Paracoccus pantotrophus: one gene and its partner. The protein of the gene in region 2 binds, or shares a complex with, the protein of the main gene of each other region. Links are inferred from orthologs where the notes say so. Each region holds a gene or a part of one and is shown on either strand. Other genes may lie near its edges. The genes, in order: ESD82_RS05975 and uvrB.

What was found.
Region 1: the proteins of uvrB (region 2) and ESD82_RS05975 are in contact, whole or in part, in a crystal structure (PDB 7EGT), measured with the Thermus thermophilus proteins. The link is inferred for Paracoccus pantotrophus from one-to-one orthologs. Residues at the interface, in WP_096411307.1 of Thermus thermophilus: Glu23, Leu25, Arg26, Asp27, Gly28, Glu29, Arg30, Phe31, Arg55, Glu326, Asp327, Phe328, Glu379, Ser382, Gln383, His398, Gly400, Arg401; in WP_096412145.1 of Thermus thermophilus: His654, Arg656, Phe657, Gln666, Asp668, Glu669, Lys680, Arg681, Leu682, Ser683, Lys685, Tyr686, Ala687.

What each region holds. Positions count from the first base shown.
Region 1 is NZ_CP044423.1:1,226,883-1,237,899, reverse strand. Bases 3,908-6,977 are described here. They hold ESD82_RS05975 (ATP-dependent helicase), read left to right. Parts: upstream 3,908-4,270; coding sequence 4,271-6,685; downstream 6,686-6,977. Other genes in these bases: ESD82_RS05970 (SDR family oxidoreductase), read right to left, coding at 6,682-6,977; ESD82_RS05980 (hypothetical protein), read left to right, coding at 3,934-4,215. Also shown: ESD82_RS06000 (DUF1223 domain-containing protein), read left to right, coding at 1-898; ESD82_RS05995 (inner membrane-spanning protein YciB), read left to right, coding at 994-1,599; metZ (O-succinylhomoserine sulfhydrylase), read left to right, coding at 1,669-2,865; more of ESD82_RS05970, read right to left, coding at 6,978-7,548; ESD82_RS05965 (winged helix-turn-helix transcriptional regulator), read left to right, coding at 7,632-7,997; rpmG (50S ribosomal protein L33), read left to right, coding at 8,655-8,822; tam (trans-aconitate 2-methyltransferase), read right to left, coding at 8,920-9,687; ESD82_RS05945 (error-prone DNA polymerase), read right to left, coding at 9,754-11,017. UniProt on the Escherichia coli protein: A helicase with DNA-dependent ATPase activity. Unwinds DNA duplexes with 3'-5' polarity. Translocates on single-stranded DNA with 3'-5' polarity. Initiates unwinding more efficiently from a nicked substrate than double-stranded DNA.
Region 2 is NZ_CP044423.1:955,960-966,904, reverse strand. The notes cover bases 3,925-6,922. They hold uvrB (excinuclease ABC subunit UvrB), read left to right. Parts: upstream 3,925-4,329; coding sequence 4,330-6,516; downstream 6,517-6,922. Other genes in these bases: ESD82_RS04625 (hypothetical protein), read right to left, coding at 6,565-6,852; ESD82_RS04635 (ETC complex I subunit), read right to left, coding at 3,925-4,142. Outside these bases: ESD82_RS04655 (TIGR01244 family sulfur transferase), read right to left, coding at 1-91; gph (phosphoglycolate phosphatase), read right to left, coding at 190-873; ESD82_RS04645 (thioredoxin family protein), read right to left, coding at 874-1,425; ESD82_RS21715 (hypothetical protein), read left to right, coding at 2,224-2,397; ESD82_RS04640 (NnrS family protein), read left to right, coding at 2,599-3,762; more of ESD82_RS04635, read right to left, coding at 3,831-3,924; ParA family partition ATPase, read right to left, coding at 6,952-7,587; ESD82_RS04615 (antibiotic biosynthesis monooxygenase family protein), read right to left, coding at 7,690-8,013; ESD82_RS04610 (dipeptidase), read left to right, coding at 8,130-9,179; ppx (exopolyphosphatase), read right to left, coding at 9,359-10,900. UniProt on the Escherichia coli protein: The UvrABC repair system catalyzes the recognition and processing of DNA lesions. A damage recognition complex composed of 2 UvrA and 2 UvrB subunits scans DNA for abnormalities.

The DNA of each region.
Region 1 (11,017 bases), 270 kb from region 2 along the record:
CGGCGATGCGGCGGCCTTTGCGCCCCCGGCCCCGTCCGCCGTCGCCACCGAGGAAGAGGATGATGATGGCATCATCGGCCTGATCGAGGCCCCCGAAGGCGCGCCGGGCGTGCCCGCCGAGGGCATGCCGCCGGTCATCGACCCCGGTGCGCTGGCCGCCTCGGCCATGGTTTCCTTTGCCGAGGTGCAACCGCGGGCCGGCATGATGGGGCCGGTGGGCCACCCGCCGGTGGTGGTCGAGCTTTTCACCTCGCAGGGCTGTTCGTCATGCCCGCCCGCCGACGAATTGCTGGCCGATCTGGCCGATCGCGAGGACGTCCTGGCGCTGTCCTGGCATGTCGACTACTGGGATTATCTGGGCTGGGCCGATGAATTCGCCCGCCCCGAGTTCACCCGCCGCCAGCAGGTCTATGCCCACCAGGCCGGCGAGCGCGCGATCTATACGCCGCAGATCGTCGTCGGGGGCACCGATACGCTGATCGCGCTGCGCCCGGCCGAACTGATGGGCCTGCTGCAGACGCAGATGGCGCGGCCGGCGCCGGTCATGGTCTCGTCCAGCCAGGGCAAGGACGGCTATCGCATCGAGCTGACGCCGCGCGGCGCCATCGCCGACCGGGTGGCGATCATCCTGGTGCGCTATGCGCCGCAGCGGCGGGTGGCGATCAAGGCCGGCGAGAACCGTGGCATCGCGCTGGAATACCGCAACGTGGTGCTGGCGGCCGAGCGCATCGCCGAATGGGACGGCCGCACACCCCTGCGCATGACCGTCCGCCGCGACAGCCAGAACAGCGCCGATTTCCCCGCCGATACCCGCCATGCCATCCTGGCGCAGGAACTGGGCCGGGGCGATGCGCGCTCGGCCAGCGGACCGATCCTGGCCGCGATCCGGCTGGATTGAACCGCGCCGCCGGACGCCGCCCGCTTGCGCCGGCGCAGGCGCCGGGGCAAAACCCGGCCCGTGCCGCAGATGATCATCCCAGACAGGAGCCCCCCTTGACCGAATCGCGCAAGATCGCCCCCTGGCTCAAGGCCGCATTGGAATTCGGCCCGCTGATCCTGTTCTTCCTGGTCTTCATGCGGTTTCGCGACCAGACCGTCAGCCTGGCGGGGCGGGACTATTCCGGTTTCATCCTGGCCACGCTGGTCTTCGTGCCGGTGCTGGCGCTCAGCACGCTGGCGCTGTGGCGGCTGACGGGCAGGCTGTCGCCCATGCAGATCGCGACGCTGGTGCTGGTCGTGGTCTTCGGCGGGCTGTCGGTCTGGCTGAACGATCCGAAATTCTTCAAGATGAAGCCGACGATCATCTACCTGATCTTCGCCGGCCTTCTGGGCACCAGCCTGGCCTTGCGCCGCAACTGGCTGGAACTGGTCCTGTCCGAGGCGCTGCCGATGAACGCCGAGGGCTGGCGCATCCTGACCCTGCGCATGGCGCTGCTGTTCCTGTGCCTTGCCGCGGCCAACGAGGCGGTCTGGCGGCTGATGTCGGAAACCGCCTGGGTGAATTTCAAGACCTTCGGCCTGCCGGCGATCATGGTGGTCTTCTTCATCGCCAACGCCCGCCTGTTCGAGCGTCACGCCCAGCCCCGCGACGGCGAATAGCGCCGGCTGCACCCTTGCATGGCTGGCCGGGCGGGGTTAACCCCAATCCCTGAGCATCAGGAGCGAGCCATGTCCCCGGAGTCGAAACCCCAGGAGCCGAACCAGCCTCTGCATCCGCGCACCCGCGCCGTCCATCACGGCATCCGCCGCAGCCAGTATGGCGAGATGGCCGAGGCCCTGTTCATGACCCAGGGCTTTTCCTATGACAGTGCCGAACAGGCCGAGGCGCGTTTCCTGGGGACCGGGCCGGACGAGTTCATCTATGCCCGCTACGGCAACCCGACCTCGCGCATGTTCGAGGACCGCATCGCCGACCTGGAAGGGACCGAGGACGCATTTGCGACCGCCAGCGGCATGGCGGCGGTCAACGGGGCGCTGATGTGCTTTGCCAAGCCGGGCGACCATATCGTCTCGTCGCGGGCGCTGTTCGGCTCCTGCCTCTATGTGCTGGACCTGCTGGCCCGGTTCGGGGTCGAAGTGACCTATGTCGACGGCACCGACCTTGAGCAATGGCGCGCCGCGATCCGGCCGACGACCCGCGCGGTGTTCTTCGAATCGGTGTCGAATCCGACGCTGGAGGTGGTGGACATCGCCGCCGTCGCGGAACTGGCCCATGCGGTGGGCGCGCTGGTGGTGGTGGACAATGTCTTTGCCACCCCGGTCTATTCCCGCGCGGCCCGGCAGGGCGCCGATGTGGTGGTTTATTCCGCGACCAAGCATATCGACGGCTCGGGCCGCTGCCTGGGCGGGGTGATCTGCGGCACGCGCCAATTCGTGCGCGAGGTGGCCGAGCCCTATCTGAAACATACCGGCGGCGCGATCAGCCCCTTCAATGCCTGGATGATGCTGGGCGGGCTGGCCACCATGGAGCTGCGCGTGCGCGCCCAGGCCGACAGCGCCTTGCAGCTTGCTGCCGCGCTCAGGGACGAGCCGGGGATCGCCCGCGTCATCTATCCCGGCCTGCCCGACCATCCGCAGCACGACCTGGCCATGCGGCAGATGGGTGCGGGCGGCACCATGGTCGCCCTGGACCTGGGCTCCAAGCAGGCGGCCTTCGCGGCGATGGACCGGATGCGGATCTTCCAGATCTCGAACAACCTGGGCGATGCGAAATCCATCGTCACCCACCCCTCGACCACCACGCATCAGCGCCTGTCCGAAGAAGTGCGCGCCACGCTGGGCATCACTCCCGGCCTCTTGCGCCTGTCGATCGGCCTGGAGGATGCGGGCGACCTGATCGCGGACATCCGCCGGTCGCTGGGCTGAGTGCCGGGCGGACGTGCCGGAGCCCCCTTTCTTTTCCGGTGCCGAGCCCCCAGATAGGAGCCGTCCTGCCAGGGAGACGACCATGACCGAGGCCCGCCCCGTCGCCACCGAACGCGCCTATCCGGCGTTGAGCCGCGAATACCCGGCCGATTTCCGCGTGGACGACAGCTACAAGGCCAGCCTGCCGGACCTGCAGAACGGCCCGGCCAGCCTGATCGTCGGCGCCCGCGCGCCGATCCAGCATGTCGGTATCTCGAATTTCCGCCTGCCGATCCGCTACCAGACGCAGGAGGGCGGCGAAATCGCGCTGGAAACCAGCGTCACCGGCACCGTCAGCCTGGAAGCCGACCGCAAGGGCATCAACATGAGCCGCATCATGCGCTCGTTCTACGCCCATGCGGAAAAGCAGTTCTCGATGGGCGTGCTCGAGGCGGCGCTGGAGGATTACAAATCCGACCTCGGCAGTTTCGATGCCCGCATCATGATGCGGCTCAGCTATCCGATGCGGGTCGAATCGCTGCGCTCGGGCCTGTCGGGCTGGCAGTATTACGACATCGCGCTGGAACTGGCCGAACGGGCCGGGCAGCGGCTGCGGATCATGCATTTCGACTATGTGTATTCCTCGACCTGCCCCTGCTCGCTGGAACTCAGCGAGCATGCCCGCCAGATGCGCGGCCAGCTGGCGACGCCGCATTCGCAGCGGTCGGTGGCGCGCATTTCGGCGGTGATGCAGGGCGACACGCTGTGGTTCGAGGACATGGTGGCGCTGTGCCGCCGCGCCGTCGCCACCGAAACCCAGGTCATGGTCAAGCGCGAGGACGAGCAGGCCTTTGCCGAGCTGAACGCCGCTAACCCGATCTTCGTCGAGGATGCGGTGCGCGCCTTTGCCGCCGAACTGATGGCCGAGCCGCGCATCGCCGATTTCCGCGTCGTCGCCAGTCACCAGGAATCGCTGCATTCCCATGACGCGGTCTCGGTGCTGACCCAGGGCGAGACCTTCGCCCATGCCAGCCTGGACCCCGCGATCTTCGCCGGCCTCAGGGCGTAATGCTATGGTTGTCCAGCGGAATGGCCTGTCTCCTGGCGGCCCGGCTGGCGGCAATCTGGCTTTGCCTGAGCCATCGCTATCCTGAATGGCGCCTGCGGCGGCTGACCGAGGGGCGGTCGTCCGGTCCCCTCGCGTTCGGGATGCTCCACGCCAATCCGCTGTTCGACGGTCAGGGGTTTCTGGATTGGCACCACCCGCGCAACCGCCGCGAACGCATCCGGCTTTACGCGGTGGGTGCGGTTTTTCTCGCCCCGGCCCTTCTGGTTTTCTGGGGACTCGCCGCCGCGGTAGGCGGCATGTGAACGAAATGGGAACGACAGGCTTTCCCGAGCGCGGATGCGGGGCTATGGTGCGGGCATGAGCAATTTCGACGACTCGGACGCTTTCGAGGCCGCAGCCGCCCCGGTGCCGCTTTCCCAGCGTGCCATGGGCGCGCGGCCGGCGCCCTATCTGGACGGGCTGAACCCGGCGCAGCGCGCCGCGGTCGAGGCGCTGGACGGGCCGGTGCTGCTGCTGGCCGGCGCCGGCACCGGCAAGACCCGCGCCCTGACCACGCGCATCGCGCATCTGCTGAATCTCGGCCGCGCGCGACCGGGGCAGATCCTGGCCGTGACCTTCACCAACAAGGCCGCGCGCGAGATGAAGGACCGCGTCGGCCGGCTTCTGGGCGAGATGGTCGAGGGCATGCCCTGGCTCGGCACCTTCCACTCGATCAGCGTCAAGATCCTGCGCCGCCATGCTGAACTGATCGGCGACGGCGAGTTGCACCTGAAGCCCAGCTTCACCATCCTGGACACCGACGACCAGATCCGGCTGCTGAAGCAACTGATCCAGGCCGAGAATATCGACGAAAAGCGTTGGCCGGCGCGGCAGCTGGCGCATCTGATCGACGGCTGGAAGAACCGCTGCCTGTCCCCGGCAAAGCTGCCCAAGGGCGAGGAACGCGCCTTCGACGGCTGGGGCGGGCGGCTTTACGCCGCCTATCAGCGCCGGCTGCTGGAACTGAACGCGGTCGATTTCGGCGACCTGCTGATGCATTGCGTCAACCTGTTCCAGGCGCATCCCGACGTGCTGCGGACCTGGCAGGACCGTTTCCGCTATATCCTCGTGGACGAATACCAGGACACCAACGTCGCGCAATACATGTGGCTGCGGCTGCTGGCGTCCGGGCATCGCAACATCTGCTGCGTGGGCGACGACGACCAGTCGATCTATGGCTGGCGCGGCGCCGAGGTCGGCAATATCCTGCGCTTCGAAAGCGATTTCCCCGGCGCGCAGGTGATCCGGCTGGAACAGAACTATCGCTCGACCCCGCATATCCTCGCCGCCGCCTCCGGGCTGATCGCGGCGAACAAGGGCCGGCTCGGCAAGACGCTGTGGACCGAGGCCGAGGAGGGCGAGCGCGTCCGCCTGATCGGCCATTGGGACAGCGAGGCCGAGGCGCGCTGGATCGGCGAGGAGATCGAGGCCTTCCACGGCGGGCATCGCCACAGCATCGGCCGGCGCAGCCTGAACGACATCGCCATCCTCGTGCGCGCCAGCCACCAGATGCGGGCCTTCGAGGACCGCTTCATGACTATCGGCCTGCCCTATCGGGTGATCGGCGGTCCGCGCTTCTACGAGCGGGCCGAGATCCGCGACGCCATGGCCTATTTCCGGCTGGCGGTCAGCCCCACCGACGACCTGGCCTTCGAGCGCATCGTGAACGTGCCCAAGCGCGGCTTGGGCGACAAGGCGGTGCAGAAGATCCAGATCGAGGCGCGGGAACGCGGCCTGTCGCTCTTGGAAGGCGCCGCCTCGGCCGTCGCCACCGGCGCGCTTGGCGGCAAGGGGGCAGGGGCGCTGCGGCAGTTCACCGAGGCGATGGGCCGCTGGCATGCCGATGCGCTGGACGCCTCGGTGAACCATGTCGAGCTGGCCGAGCGCATCCTGGACGAATCCGGCTATACCGCGATGTGGCAGAACGACAAGTCGCCCGACGCGCCGGGGCGGCTGGACAACCTGAAGGAATTGATGAAGGCGCTGGAGGAATTCGAAAACCTCCAGGGTTTCCTCGAGCATGTCGCGCTGGTCATGGACAATGACAAGGGCGAGCAGTCCGAGGAGGTCAGCATCATGACCCTTCACGCCGCCAAGGGGCTGGAATACCCCATCGTCTTCCTGCCCGGATGGGAGGACGGGCTGTTCCCCAGCCAGCGCAGCATGGACGAAAGCGGCATGAAGGGGCTCGAGGAGGAGCGGCGCCTGGCCTATGTCGGCATCACCCGCGGCGAGGAGCTGGTGACGATCAGCTTCGCCGGCAACCGCCGCATGTATGGGCAATGGCAGTCCTCGCTGCCCTCGCGCTTCATCGACGAACTGCCCGAGGATCATGTCGAGGTGCTGACGCCGCCCGGCCTTTACGGCGGCGGCTATGGCGCGGCGGCGCAGTCCTTCGGGCAGCCCTTCGCGCAATCGGTGATGCACGAACGCGCGGCGCGGGCGGATGTCTACAATTCGCCCGGCTGGAAACGCATGCAGGAACGCTCCGCCCAGCGGGCCCAGCCCGTCCACCGCACCCCGGTAGTGATCGACGCCGAGCCGGCGGCGCGGTTTTCGGTGGGCGACCGGGTGTTTCACCAGAAATTCGGCAATGGCACGATCATGGGCATTGCCGAGGACACGCTGACCATCCAGTTCCCCACCGGTTTCAAGACGGTGAAGGCGGGCTATGTGCAGCCCGCCTCGCAGCCCGCCCAGGGGGGCGGCGCACTGGACGACGTGCCGTTCTAAAGCGCGTCGCGCACCGCCTCGGCCACCACTTCGGCCACCACTTCGGCCAGCGTCGCGGTCGGGCGTCCGATCAGCCGCGACAGCGTGCGGCTGTCGTCGAACAGCGCGCCTTGCGCGGCGCCGGCATCCCAGCTTGCGATCGCTGCGGCCAGCCCCTCGGGCAGGCCCGCGCCCGTCAGCGCCGCGGCGTAATCGGCCTGCGACAGGTCGCGATAGGGGATCGCCCTGCCGCTTTGCGCCGAAAGCTCGGCGGCAAGCCCTGCCAGGGTCCAGCCCTCGTCGCCGGCCAGTTCATAGGCCTTGCCCAAATGGCCCTCGCCGGCCAGCACCAGGGCGGCGGCCTCGGCATAATCCGCGCGCGCGGCAGCCGAGATCCGGCCCTCGCCCGCCGCGCCGATCAGCGCGCCATGCGCCAGCGCCGCCGGGATCGCGCCGGTATAGTTCTCGGCATACCAGCCATTGCGCAGGACGGCGTAGGGAATGCCCGATTCGGCCAGCATGGCCTCGGTCGCCACATGTTCCTCGGCCAGAGACAGCGGCGAGCGGTCGGCATGCAGCAGGCTGGTATAGACGATCTGCCCGACTCCGGCAGCCTTCGCGGCCTCGATCACCGCGCGGTGCTGGCCGGCGCGCTTGCCGAGTTCGCTCGACGAGATCAGCAGCAGCCGCTCCACGCCCGGCAATGCGGCGGCCAGCGTCTCGGGCCGGTCGTAGTCGAAGGCGCGGGCCTCGACGCCAAGGTCGGCGGCCTTTCCGGGATTGCGGGCCAGCGCGACGATCCCGCCCGCTGGCAGCAGGCTCTTCAGCCGGGCGATGGTCAGGCGGCCAAGCTGGCCGGTGGCTCCGGTGACGGCGACGGTCATCTGTCTTTCCTTTCGTGAATGGCTTGTGCGGCGAAAGGTAGATATCTAACTTACTGATCGTAAGTACTGACGGAGATGTTAGTGTGAAAAATTCCGATCCCTTCGACCGAGGCAACCTGATGGCGGCGGAATGCCCCTCGCGCGATGTGCTGCGCCGGCTGACCGGGCGCTGGGGCATGCTGGTGCTGCGCGTGCTGGCCGAGGGGCCGCATCGCTTTTCCGCCCTGCGCCGGCGCATCGGCGGCATCAGCGAGCGGATGCTGGCCCAGACGCTTCAGGGGCTGGAGGCGGACGGCATGGTGCTGCGCCGCGATTTCCAGACCGTGCCGCCGCATGTGGAATATGCCCTGACCCCGCTCGGACACGAGGCGGCGCTGCGGGTCGGCGCGCTTTTGGGCTGGATCGAGGATTCGCTGCCCCGGATCGCGCGTGGCTGGACGCGGGCCTGACCCTTTCTGCGTTGTCCAAGTACCCATGCGGCGGCGCGACCGGCACGGCGCTTGACCCCGAAGGCGCGGGGCCCTATCTGACCCTTGCGCGGATGGCCGGATGACCGCGGCGGCAACGTCGAGGAAAGTCCGGACTCCATGAAGGCACGGTGCCGGGTAACGCCCGGCGGGGGCAACCCCAGGGAAAGCGCCACAGAGAAGAGACCGCCCATGCATGCATGGGCAAGGGTGAAACGGTGGGGTAAGAGCCCACCGCGGGGCTGGCAACAGCCCCGGCACGGCAAGCCCCACCGGGAGCAATGCCGAATAGGGACCGCGCGTCGCAAGACAGGGCCGCCTTTGCCCCAGCAGGTCCGGGTTGGCAGCTAGATCCCGTCAGCAATGGCGGGACCAGAGGAATGGTCATCGAAGGGGGCAACCCCGGAACAGGATCCGGCTTACAGGCCGTCCGCGCAAATCAGTTCAGAGAATTGTCAGTCGAGTTTGCAGTAAAAGGCTCGCCTTTACGGTTGTCTCTTCAACCGATGGCAAGTCGAGACGGTCGATTCCTGGTTGATTCCCGGTTGACTTCGCCGGCTTCGCCGCTAAAAGGCGGGCTTCAAGAGAATTTCACGGGGTTGGCGAGACGCATTTTGCCCCGCAGCAGGAGCGAAACAGATGGCGAAGCCGACGACGATCAAGATCCGTCTGAACTCGAGCGCCGGGACCGGGCATTTCTATGTCACCAAGAAGAATGCCCGCACGATGACCGAAAAGATGACGGTCAACAAATACGACCCGGTTGCCCGCAAGCATGTCGAGTACAAGGAAGGCAAGATCAAGTAAGATCTGCCCTTTCGACGGGATCATGCAAGGCCGCGCCCCGCAAGGGCGCGGTCTTTCCCTTTGGGTTGCTGCCCTTTGGACCTGCCGGCCTGGCCCGTCAAAGGGCCGTGGCGACCAGGAAGCTGCGCGGGAAAGGCAGCAGCACCCGCCCCGCGACCTCGGGGTAATGCGGCGCGATCTCGCGGCGATAGGCGGCCAGGAATGCCGGCCGCTCGGCCTTGTCCAGCCGGTCCAGATAGGGCCGCAGCGCCGAGCCGAGGAACCAGCCCACGATGCCCTCCAGCCCGTCCAGTTCGACATGATAGGTCGTGCGCCAGACATCGACCCGCGCGCAGAGGGGGCGCAGCAGCGCATGCAGTGCCACCGGCGACAGCAGCGGCTGGCGCTGTCCGGCCGCCGCCGCCAGCCGGGCCGACCAGCGCGGATCGGCGGCACTGCGGCGCATGGCCACATGGCTCGGCTCGTCCAGGTTGTCGGGCATCTGCACCGCCAGCGCGCCGCCGGGGCGCAGCAGCCCGACCAGATGCGGCAGCAGCACCCGGTGATCGGGCACCCATTGCAGCGAGGCATTGGCAAAGATCAGGTCGGGCGGCGTCTCGGGACGCCAGCTTTCGACATTCCCCTGCACGAAGCAGCAGCCGGGCAGGGCGGCCTGGGCGGTGCGGATCATGTCGGCATCGGGATCAAGGCCGACGACCTGCGCGCCGGGGAAACGCTCGGCCAGCAGGGCGGTCGAATTGCCCGGGCCGCAGCCGATGTCCACCACGAGGTCCGGCGCCTCCAGCGGCAGCGCCGCCAGCAGGTCGCGCGCCGGTCGGGTGCGGTCGTCCAGGAATTTCGCATATTGCGTGGCCGACCATCGCATGGCGTTCCTCCAGCCCGGATTCGCCCGCAGGCTAGAGGATGGCCCGCCGCCTGAACAGGCCGACCCTTAGTGAAAATCCCGCGATTTCGGCATTATCCTGACCTGGCGCGGATGGCCGGCGCGCGGGGCCGGCAGGGCCGGGCATGGCTCTCCGGCCAGGCGCAGCAGCGCGTCGGAGCGGTCGCCCAGCCAATGCGCGACGATATGGGTCACGCCCTCGGCACGCTGGAGCTGGCCGTGGACCTCCAGCAGGCGGGCGGTCATCACCACCTTGCGGAATCGCGCGAAGGTCTTTTCCCAGATCACCAGATTCGCCACGCCGGTTTCGTCCTCCAGCGTGACGAAGCAGGTGCCGTTGGCGCTGCCGGGGCGCTGGCGCACCAGCACGATGCCGGCCATGCGCAGGCGGCCGCGATTCGGCAGGGCGGCAAGGTCCGCCGCCGAGGCATAGCCCTGTGCTGCCAGGCTGCGGCGCAGGAAGGCCATGGGATGGGCCTTCAGCGACAGGCGCAGGGTCTGGTAATCGGCGGTGACATGCTCGCAAAGCGGCATGGCGGGCAGGGCAACGGCGGGCTCGGCGCCCTCGTCCCGGGCCCCGAACAGCGGCAGGTCCGGCGCGTCGCGCAGGGCGCGTGCCTGCCACAGCCCAGCCCGCCGGTCGAGCCCCATCGAGCGCAAGCCGTCGGCCGCCGCGATCAGCCGGATGGCGCGGGCATCGAGCCCGGCGCGGGCCTTGAGATCGGCCAGGTCGGCATAGGGCGCGTCCCGCGCAGCCTTGATGCGTTCGGCCAGCGGTTTGGACAGCCCTTCGACCTGGCGCAGGCCGAGGCGCAGCGCGAAGGCGCCGTCGCAGGGCTCCAGCATGTTGTCCCATTCGCTGATGTTCACATCCACCGGCAGCACGATGACGCCGTGGTCGCGCGCGTCGCGCACGATCTGGGCGGGCGCGTAGAAGCCCATCGGCTGGCTGTTGAGCAGCGCCGCCGCGAAGGCGGCCGGGTGATGGCATTTCAGCCAGGCCGAGACATAGGCCAGATGCGCGAAGGCCGCGGCATGGCTTTCGGGAAAGCCGTAATCGCCGAAGCCCTTGATCTGGTTGAAGCAACGCTCGGCGAAGTCGCGGTCGTAGCCGCGTTCGACCATGCGGCCGACCATCCGGTCCTGCAACCGCTCGATGGTCCCGCGCGAGCGAAAGGTGGCCATGGCCTTGCGCAGATCGTCCACCTCGGCGGGTGAGAACTCGGCGGCGACCATGGCAATCTTCATCGCCTGCTCCTGAAAGATCGGCACGCCTTCGGTGCGGTTCAGGATCTTGAACAGTTCGTCCGGG
Region 2 (10,945 bases):
CGCGAAAGCCGGCCTCGGCCAAGGCTGGCAGATCCTCGGGGCGGATCTGGGCGGCCACGGCAAGGTCGGGGGTCAGTTGTCGCAGGTCCATGCGGAGCTCCTTGGGCTTCGGTCGGGCCGGAATGGCGGCATGCGGCGACGGTTCCTTCCGTTTTGCCGTCCTGTCAAGCGCCGCGATGCCGGATGAACCTAGCCGACCGCCGAGGTTTCCTCGACCAGCAGCGGCAGGCGAGCGAAATCGTCGAACGTGCCGCGATGCGTCATCTGCTCGACCGGAGTCTTGCGATAGCCGCGGGTGAACAGCAGGAAGGGGACGCCGGTGTTGCTGGCGCATTCCTCGTCGAATTCGCTGTCGCCGACATAGACCCCGCGCGGATTCAGGGGATCGGCGCCCAGGCCGGCGAAAGCCGCGCGCAGGGGGGCCGGATCGGGCTTGCGCTGGGGCAGGGAATCGCCGCCCACCACGGCCCCGAACAGTTGCGCGATGCCGAAATGGTCGAGGATCGCCCGCGTCGGGCCCAGGGGCTTGTTGGTGCAAAGCCCCAGCGGATAGCCGCGATCGGCCAGGATCCCCAGCGCCTCGGCGACATTGGGATAAAGCCGGGTCAGGCCGGTGGCGTCGTGATAGCGGGTCATGAACGAGGCAACCAGGTCGCGATGCGCCTCGACCGGCAGCGCGGTGGTGCCGATGACGCGCCGCCACAGCAGGTCGACGCCGCCGCCGACGAAGCCGCGAACCTGATCCAGCGTCAGGGGCGCCACGCCATGCAGGCGCAATACCGCGTTCACGCAGGCATGGATGTCGGGCACGCTGTCGATCAATGTGCCGTCAAGATCGAAAACCACGGGGCAGGGGGCAAAGCAGATGTTCATTCACGCCTTCCATTTGATCGAGCAACCCATCGAGGCCACCTGGTCGCGCGGGCCCTGCCCGGTTTCGGCGATCTGCACCATGGCCTCGTACAGCTCGCGCCGGGCATCCGGCGGGGCGGGATTGCGGCCCGAGGCGTCCAGTCGGCCACGATACTGCAACTCGCCCGCGGCATTGTAGCCGAAGAAATCCGGCGTGCATTCGGCGCCATAGGCGCGCGCGACGTCCTGGCTTTCGTCATAGAGATAAGGAAAGGTGAAGCCGTGCTTCTCGGCCTCGATCTTCATCTGCTCGGGTCCATCCTGCGGATATTCGCCGACGTCGTTGGCCGAGATCGCCACGACGCCGATGCCCAGTTGCTGCAATTCGGCGGCGTCGCGCCGAATGCGGTCGATGACGGCCTGCACATAGGGGCAATGGTTGCAGATGAACATGACCAGCGTGCCGCGCGTCCCGGCGATGTCGCGAAACGAGACCATGCGGCCATCGGGATCAGGCAGCGTGAAGTCCGGCGCCTTGGCACCGAAATCGCAAACCGGAGGACGAACGGCCATGGGCTCTCCTTGCTGGTCGAGGCCGCCTGACTCGCGGCGGCCGAAATTGCGGGGTTCACCCAGCAGACTATGATGCGGCAAGATGGAAAGAAAGTGCCTGTACCCGCCATGGCTAATAAGTCGCAGCCCGGCGCGCCTGCTTCAGGCGGAATTTTGTTTACATAATTCGGATTATCTATTTAAACGACCCAACGCGGGCGGCTTCCAGTCGCGATCACCGGAACATTGGTCGGATGAGAGCCATTTCGGCGGCTATTTTCGGCCAAACGATGGCTATTCGCGGGCTGTCTCCAAGGATATTTATTTAGAATACAGTGTGTTGCCCTAGGGCTGCGGTGCCGGCGATCAGCGCGCGGATGCGCGGCCTCTGGGCAGCCGCGGGCGGATTCTTCCTGTTGACGCAGCCCAGGCAACGCCGCTTCGTCCGCAGGTCCAGCCCGGCCATGGCGACCTGAGCATCTCGCCGGGAGACAGGTCAGCCGAAATTTCCATCCCATGCCCCGGGAAGCGCCAGCTTTCCCGCCCGGTCCCATCATGCTGCGAGGAATGCCATCCATGCCCGTCATAATCACCCTGCAAGCACAGCTTTTCATCCTAGGCATGGCGCTGCCCGGTATCAGGCGAAAGATCACGTCATCTCCTGGACCTGTGCATCGCACAGCGCGTAATGGTGTGCATCGGACCCCGTCCCGCTAACAACCGCGGCACTGTTCCAGCCAGGCAGGCCAGCCCCCTGCCCCAAGCCGATCCGGATCGAACCTCCATCCACGGCCGGGCTTTGCCAGGCCGAAACCCCGCATGTCCCGCGTCCCGTTCCTGCTTACCCGCGGCTTCGATCCCGACGAGATCGCCGCGTTTTTCCAAGACCGGTTCCTGCTGCATCTGCGCAAGCTGCGCGGCCTGGAGCCGCGGCTGGGTGACGAACCGCTGCGGATTGCCCCGAGCCGGATGCAGATGCCATGCCCAGAATAGCCGAGGCGAAGCGACGCAAGCTCTGCCGGCGTGTCAGGCGCATCCCCGACGCCAGGCGGGCGGCCAGCGGCCTCGATCGGCTGAAACCCAAGGATCGCGCGCGCCTGGGACCGCTGGCGGGCGGAAGCCGCCCTGCCGGCCTGTTGACAACCTCCGCGCTCTTCTGCGCTATGCGGCATTCGCGGCAACTGCCGGAAACCGATGCTTCGCTCTCTGACCCATGGGCTGTGGCTGGCGCCGCATCGCCCGCTGTTTCTTCTGGCCGGCCTTTGGGCGGCTCTCGTGCCATCGGTCTGGCTGATTCCGCCCGGGATCGGCGTCGATGCACCCTCCTGGCATCGCCATGAACTGCTGTTCGGCATGGGCGGTGCGGCCGTCGGGGGCTATCTGCTGACCGCATTGCCCGCATGGACCGGCCGCCCCAGGGTCGCGCCGGCCACGACCGCGGTCATGGTGGCGCTGTGGCTTGCCGGGCGGCTGGCCTTCGCCCTTGGCCCGCCTGGACCCTTCGGCCTTGTGACGGCGACGGCCTATTTCCTCGTTCTGGGCAGCCTGCTGTCATGGCGGGCCGCAAGGGCCGGGGTCTGGCGGAAGCTGCCGCTCGCGCTGGCGCCCCTGGTCCTCGGCGGCGTCGAGGCGCTGGCCATCGCCGGGCCGGGGCCCGTTGCCGCAGGCCTTGCGCAGGACATGGCGCCCCTGTTGTTCGCGCTGCTCCTCTGCCTGGTGGGTGGCCGCGCCCTTGCGGCATTCACCCGGCACTGGGCCGCGTCCTCCGGCCGGCCGCCCCCGACCGAGCCGCGCTGGCTTGCCGGCGCCGGCTTGCTGGGGTTGCTTCTGGCCATGGCGGCGCTGCTGCTGGATCGCCCGGGGCTTGCCGGGCCGCTCCTGATCGGTTCTGGCATCCTGCAACTGGCCCGCATGGTCCTGTGGCGCAGCTGGCGTGCCGGCCGCTACCCGGCGCTGCTGCTTTTGCATCTGGCCTGGCTATGGCTGCCGCTGGGCCTGGTCCTGGCGGGCCTGTCGCAGCGACCCTCGGCCGGGCTCGACATGACCACGGCGATTCACGCCATCACCATGGGCGCCATGGGCACGATGATGCTTGCGATCATGGGACGGGCGGCCATGGCGCGCAAAGCAGGCCGGCTTGCGGTATCGCGCCCGCTGGCCCTTGCCTTCGGCCTCGTCAATCTGGCCGTGCTGATGCGCCTGCTGATGTGCTGTGCCGGCGCGGACGCATGGGCGCTGCTACTGCATCTTTCAGCGGCGGGCTGGATGGCGGGATGGACGCTTTTCCTGTGGGACTTCCGGCGCGCGCTGCTGGGACCGGTGCCCAGACCGGTGCTGAGTGCGTCCCGCCGCTCCTGACCGCCCGGCTCCTGACCGTCCGGCAGCCGCGGCGGCCGATCCGCCCTGGCTCGCCGATCCGCCCTGGCTCAATGCGTCCAGGGCGCGCGGCGGTCGGGGGCGAAATTCTCGCCATAGCCGCGGGGGCGGATGTTCGGGGCGCGGGTATGGGGCTCGATCACCTCGTAATCCAGCCCATGTTCGCGCGCGTAATCCTCGGCCTGCTTGCGGGTCTCGAAGCGCAGGCGGACCTGGCTCTGGGTGTCGTCGCTGCTGGTCCAGCCCATCAGCGGGTCGATCTCGCGCGGATCGGCGGGCGGAAAGTCCAGCACCCAGTTCTTGGTGCGGGCGGTGCCGGATTGCATGGCGTTGCGGGCGGGCTTGTAGATGCGGACGCGCATGGCGGGAACCCTCTGTTCTTGCTTCCCGCCTTATCCCCGAAGCCGGCCGGGCGATCAAGATGCCCCTGGCGCGATTTCCCGCCATCGCGGCCGGATTGCCGCCCCCGCATGGCGCATATTCCCCGGCCGGGCTTGCATTGGGGCGCGAATGCGCCAGATTGACCCAGGCAGGAACAAAGGTGAAACCATGGGCCACAACAACACCAACGCCCCCGTCGCGCGCTTTCCCGAGGTGAGCCGGCCCAAGCTGGAAGGCGGCCGGCGCTTCGTCATGCATTCCGAGTTCCAGCCCGCCGGCGACCAGCCCACCGCCATCGCCGAACTGGCAAAAGGCATCCAGGAGGGCGAGCGCGACCAGGTGCTGCTGGGCGCCACCGGCACCGGCAAGACCTTCACCATGGCCAAGGTGATCGAGGCGACCCAGCGACCCGCCATCATCCTGGCCCCGAACAAAACGCTGGCTGCGCAATTATACGGCGAGTTCAAGGGCTTCTTCCCCGAAAACGCCGTGGAATATTTCGTCAGCTATTACGACTACTACCAGCCCGAAGCCTATGTCCCGCGCAGCGATACCTATATCGAGAAGGAATCGCAGATCAACGAGGCCATCGACCGGATGCGCCATTCGGCCACCCGCGCCCTGCTGGAGCGCGACGACGTCATCATCGTCGCCTCGGTCAGCTGCATCTACGGCATCGGCTCGGTCGAGACCTATTCGGCGATGACCCAGGACATGGTGGTCGGCGAAAGCTACGACCAGCGCGCGTTCCTGGCCGAACTGGTGGCGCAGCAATACCGGCGCCTCGACGCCGCCTTCCAGCGCGGCGGCTTCCGGGTGCGCGGCGATGTGATCGAGGTCTGGCCGGCCCACCTGGAAGACCGGGCCTGGCGCTTCGACTTCTTCGGCAACGAGCTTGAATCAATTACCGAATTCGATCCGCTGACCGGCGCCAGGACCGACAGTTTCAAGCAGATCCGCATCTATGCCAACAGCCATTACGTCACCCCTCGCCCGACCTTGCAACAGGCCATCAAAGGGATACGCGCCGAACTTCAGGTGCGGTTGAAGCAATTGACCGATGAGGGCAAGCTGCTGGAGGCGCAGCGGCTTGAGCAACGCACGAACTTCGACCTGGAAATGCTTGAAGCGACTGGTGTTTGCAACGGGATCGAGAACTATTCCCGCTATCTGACCGGCCGCGCGCCGGGCGAGCCGCCGCCGACGCTGTTCGAGTTCATCCCGGATAATGCCATCGTCTTTGCCGACGAATCCCATGTCTCGGTGCCGCAGATCGGCGGCATGTATCGTGGCGACTTCCGGCGCAAGTTCACCCTGGCCGAGCATGGCTTCCGCCTGCCCAGCTGCATGGACAACCGGCCGCTGAAATTCGAGGAATGGGACGCCATGCGCCCGCAATCGGTCTTTGTCAGCGCCACCCCCGCGCAATGGGAACTGGACCAGACCGGCGGCGTCTTTACCGAGCAGGTGATCCGCCCCACCGGCCTGCTGGACCCGCAGGTCGAGATCCGCCCGGTCGAGATGCAGGTGGACGACCTTCTGGACGAGGTGCGCAAGGTCGCGGCGCAGGGCTATCGCACCTTGGTCACGACCCTGACCAAGCGCATGGCCGAGGATCTGACCGAATATCTGCACGAACAGGGCATCCGCGTGCGCTACATGCACAGCGATATCGACACCATCGAGCGCATCGAGATCCTGCGCGACCTGCGGCTGGGGGCCTTTGACGTGCTGGTCGGCATCAACCTCTTGCGCGAGGGGCTGGACATCCCGGAATGCGGGCTGGTGGCGATCCTGGATGCCGACAAGGAGGGCTTCCTGCGCTCGGAAACCTCACTGATCCAGACCATCGGCCGGGCGGCGCGCAATGCCGACGGCCGGGTCATCATGTATGCCGACCGCATCACCGGCAGCATGGAACGCGCCATGGCCGAGACCGAGCGCCGGCGCCAGAAGCAGATCGCCTATAACGAGGCGCATGGGATCACGCCGCAAACCGTGCGCAAGAATGTCGAGGACGTGCTGGCCGGGCTGTGGCAGGGCGATACCGATCAGGCGCGCATCACGACGCGGATCGAGAAGCCGCTGGTCGGCGCCAATCTGGCGGCGCATCTGGACGCGCTGCGGGCGCAGATGCGCAAGGCGGCCGAGAACCTGGAATTCGAGGAAGCCGCGCGGCTGCGCGACGAGGTCAAGCGGCTGGAGGCGGTGGAACTGGCCGTGGCCGACGACCCGCTGGCCCGGCAATCCGCCATCGAGGAGGCGGCCGAGGCGGCGGTCAAATCCTCGGGACGCTCGACCGCCGGGCGGGCCGGGCAGCGCGGCGGCAACAAGCGGTCGCGGCGGCGCAGCTGACGCGCGGCAACGGGGCTTGGCAGGGGTGCCGCGCCCCCGGCGTCCGGGTCAGCTGCAACTGACCGAAAGCAGCTTGCCCCGGCTGTCCACGATGAAGGTCAGCCGGTCCTGGATCATCTCCATGGTCATCGGCCGGTCTTCGCGGGCAATGCGATACATCTGCCCTTCGGGCACCGAGATGGTGGGCGAGGTCTGGCCGATCAGGTGGCTGTAACGCGCCGCTCCGCAGGGATCGACCGAGACGGTTTCGGGTTCCGGGGGCGGCGGCGCCTCGGGCGTGCAGGCGGCCAGCGCAAGGGGAGTTGCCAGAACGGCAAGGGAAAGCGGGAGTTTCATCTTGACCTCATGAGTCTGGACTTGCTGCCGACCTAACCCCTGGAATGGCGGTTGGTTTCCCCGACCCCGGCGGATCGGCGGATTTCCGCGAATCGCGGTTCAGCGCAGGGTGGCCAGCACCTCCTCGGCCAGGGCATCGACCTCGGCGCGGGCGGTGGCGTGGCGCGCGGTCTCGCCCGCGCCCAGCCCCTGCCCCAACGCCTCGGCATAGGCGACGCGGTTGGCAAGCTGCGCCGCCGCCACCTCGGCCCCCAGCGCGGCGGCGCCCTCGGCCACCTCTCCGGTCAGGCGCGCATGCGAGCGGGTGCGGTTCAGCACGATCAGCGTGTCGCATTTCTCGCGCCGGGCCAGGTCCAGCACGCCCTCGGTCGCCCAAAGGTCGACATGGCTGGTCGCCACTGGGACCAGCACCAGGTCGGCCACCCGCAACGCCGGGCGCAGGTCGCTGTCGATCTTGGGCGGCGTGTCGATGATGACGAAATCGAAGCGTTTCTTCAGCTTGTCGGATTCGTAGCTGGCGCCCCAGGCCGAGGAGGTGGTGAATTCCAGCGCCTCGTCCTCGCCCCGCCGCTCCAGCCGTTCCAGGAACCAGCGCCCCATGCTGCCCTGCGGATCGGTGTCCAGCAGCGCGACCGAATGGCCGCGCCCGCGCAGGGCCACCGCCAGGTTGACCGCGATGGTGGTTTTGCCCGAGCCGCCCTTCTGCTGGGCAATCGTGATGATGCGTCCCGCCATGAGCCCCTCCGTTCCGGCAATCGCCCGCCTGTTTCCTGCCAGACTAGGGGCTAAGCTTGCGCAATGCACGGCTTTTCGCAGCCGCAGCATCGGCTTTCCGCATCAGGTCTTCCAGGTATCGACCACCTCGTACATCACCGGCTCGAAATGGCGGCACATGCCATGGATGGCGCGGTTGCGCTGGCGCATCTCGGGGTGGCGCAGCATGGCCTGGTAGTCGCGCCGGTCGCGCCATTGCGAATAGGTGCAGATCCGGGTCTGGGCATCGTTCAGGTGGATCGCGCCCGAGACATAGCCGGGCTGGTGCCGGATCACCTGGTCATAGGCGTCGTTCAGCGCGTCCAGCACGTCATGCGCGGTGCCGGGCGTCACCTCGAAGGTGCAGATCACGGTCTGGCCGGAGAATTCCTTGTCGATGCGGGTCATGGTGCTTGGCTCCCTGCTTGGCTGGCTCTGGGCCCAGCTTACGGCGAAGCGGGCAAGGTTGCAGCGGTTTTCCGTCCGCGCCATGGTGGCGGCGCGCAATGCGAAAGGACATGAGCATGATTCCGGTCTTCGACGGTCACAACGATTTCTTGCAGCGCATGGTGGCTGCGGGACCGGGCCGCGACCGGCTCTGGCTGGAGGGCGACGGCAGCGGCCATCTGGACCTGCCGCGGATGAAGGCGGGCGGGTTTGCCGGCGGTTTCTTCGCGATCTGGACGCCCTCGCCGCCCGGCCCGGACGATGCGCTGGCGGCGATGCTCAAGAAGAACCCGCCCTTCGCCCTGCCCCTGCCGCCCGAAGTCCTGCCTGCCCAGGCCCTGCCCCATGCGCTGGCCCAGGCCGGGCAGCTGATGGCGATGGAGCGCACCGGCACGCTGGCGATCTGCCGGACCGCGGCCGAGATCCGCGCGGCCATGGCCCGGGGCCGCATCGCCGCCATCCTGCATATCGAGGGTGCCGAGCCGATCCCGGACCTGGATGCGCTGCATGTCTGGCATGCGATGGGGCTGCGCTCGCTGGGGCCGGTCTGGTCGCGGCCGACGCGCTACGGCCATGGCGTGCCCTTCGCCTTTCCCTCATCGCCCGATACCGGGCCGGGGCTGACGGATGCGGGCAAGGATCTGGTGCGCGCATGCAACCGGCTGCGCATCATGCTGGACCTGTCGCATCTGAACGAAAAGGGTTTCGACGACGTGGCGCGGCTCTCGGATGCGCCGCTGGTCGCCAGCCACAGCTGCGCCCATGCCGTCGCGCCCAGTTCGCGCAACCTGACCGACCGGCAATTGCGGGTCATCGCCGAATCGCGGGGCCTCGTCGGGCTGAACTTCGCCGTGGGCTTCCTGCATCCCGAAGGCCGGCGCGACCCGATGCACGGGTTCGAGGTCATGCTGCGCCACCTGGATCACCTGCTTGCGTTCCTGGGCGAGGACGGGGTGGCGCTGGGTTCCGATTTCGACGGCGCCGACATGCCCGAGGATCTGGCCGATGCCGCGGCCCTGCCGAACCTGGTGCAGGCGATGCTGGCGCATGGCTATGGCCGCGACCTGGTCGAGAAGATCGCCTGGCGGAACTGGCTGGACCTGCTGGAGCGGAGCTGGGGCGGCTGAATGCACCCCCGACTGCCGGGGGGCACCGGCGGGGCGCGGGGGCGGCGATCCGCAACCGGACCACTCGGCAAAGACGCACAAGGATCGCCGCCCCCATGCGCGGGGAAATGCCACGGCCGCTTTGCACGGTAAAGTTGTCTATTCAGAGAAGATTCCCGCTATGGGAGAATCCCCGCCCCTCAGCCTCCGGTAACGGCCGGCGTGACCTCCAGCGCCTCGGCCAGCGCGCGGAACCGCGCCTCGGCCACCTCGCCCATCAGCGCGCGCCCGGTCCGGGTCAGCTTCAGCTCCAGGAGCTTCTTCTTGCGCTGCAATTTCAGCGTCCCCGCCTCGGCCGGATCCTTGACCGAGAACATGGCGCCGAAGCGCATCGCCTTGCCCAGCACCTCGGCCTCGCGGATCTCCTTGTCCGACAGCAGCGCGAATAGCGGCGCCATGGGCGAATTGGCGCGGCTGTTCTTGTAGCGATGCAGCAGCGACAGGCCCAGGAAGACCCGCTCGGGATGCGACAGCGCCGCCATGTTGGCCCGCGTCACATTGTCGAAACAGGCGTCGGCGCGATAATCGGGATGGGTGCGCCATGTGGTGTCGTGCAGAAGGCAGGCCGCCCGGACCAGCCGGTCGCGCTCGGCCGGCAGGTTGCCGAACAGCGGCTCGAGGAACTGGTAGAGCTTCTTGCCGAAGCCCGGCATCCGCGCCATCTGCCGCTCGGCAAAGCGCGCCGCCTCGATCAGCGGATCGCGCGAGCGCAACCCGGCCGGCATCTGTTCGTAAAGCAGCCCTTCGCGGATGCCGTATGAGGACACGGCCAGCGATTTCGGCTTGAAGCTCTGCACCAGCTGGCGCAGCACCTGGCTGGCCAGCGGCACCAGCTCCATCCGGCTTTGCGAGATGCCGGTCATCGCCCGCATGTCCGCCACGCTCCGGTCGCCGATCCATTTCACCGTGTCGGCGACGGCCTGGGGCGACATGCGATATTCGTGCAGCACGGTCATCGGGTATTTCGCCCGCTCCATGTCCAGCCGCGCGATGGCCCGCCAGGAACCGCCGACCAGGTAGATCTGCTCATGCCCGCGGCCCAGCCGCTCGGCCGCCGTCTCGATGGTCTCGCGGATATGGTCGCGCAGCCCCGAGGCGCCGCCCTTGACCTGTTGCAGCCGGAACGGACCCAGGGGCGTCGAGATGCGGCGGCCGACCTTGCCGTTCTCGACCTCGGCCAGTTCCATCGAGTTGCCGCCGATGTCGCAGACCAGCCCCTTGGCATCCGGCCAGCCCAGCAGAACGCCCTGGGCGGAAAGCCGCGCCTCTTCCTCGCCGTCGATGACCCAGAGCTTCAGCCCGGTCTCCTTCTCGACCGCCTTGTGGAAGGCGGGGCCGTCCTCGGCCTCGCGCACGGCGGCGGTGGCGACGCAGGTCAGCGGCTTGATCCCCATGCTGTCGGCCAGGACCGCAAAGCGGCGCAGGGCTGCCATGCCGCGCCGCACGCCTTCGGGGTTCAGCCGCCCGGTGGTGGCCAGGCCCGAGCCCAGCCCGGCCATGACCTTTTCGTTGTAGAAATAGGCCGGCGAGCGCGCCGCCCCGTCGAAGACCACCATGCGGATCGAGTTCGAGCCGACATCGACCACGCCCACCCGGCTCAGCGCCCGTTCCGAGGCGCGTTCGAACAGCGAGCGTCCGAAGGGTTCGATGGTTTCTCCGCTTGCGGTCAGGATGCCGTTCATCGGGTTCCTCTCGATTCCGTTACCACGCCGGGCGCGCGCCTTGGA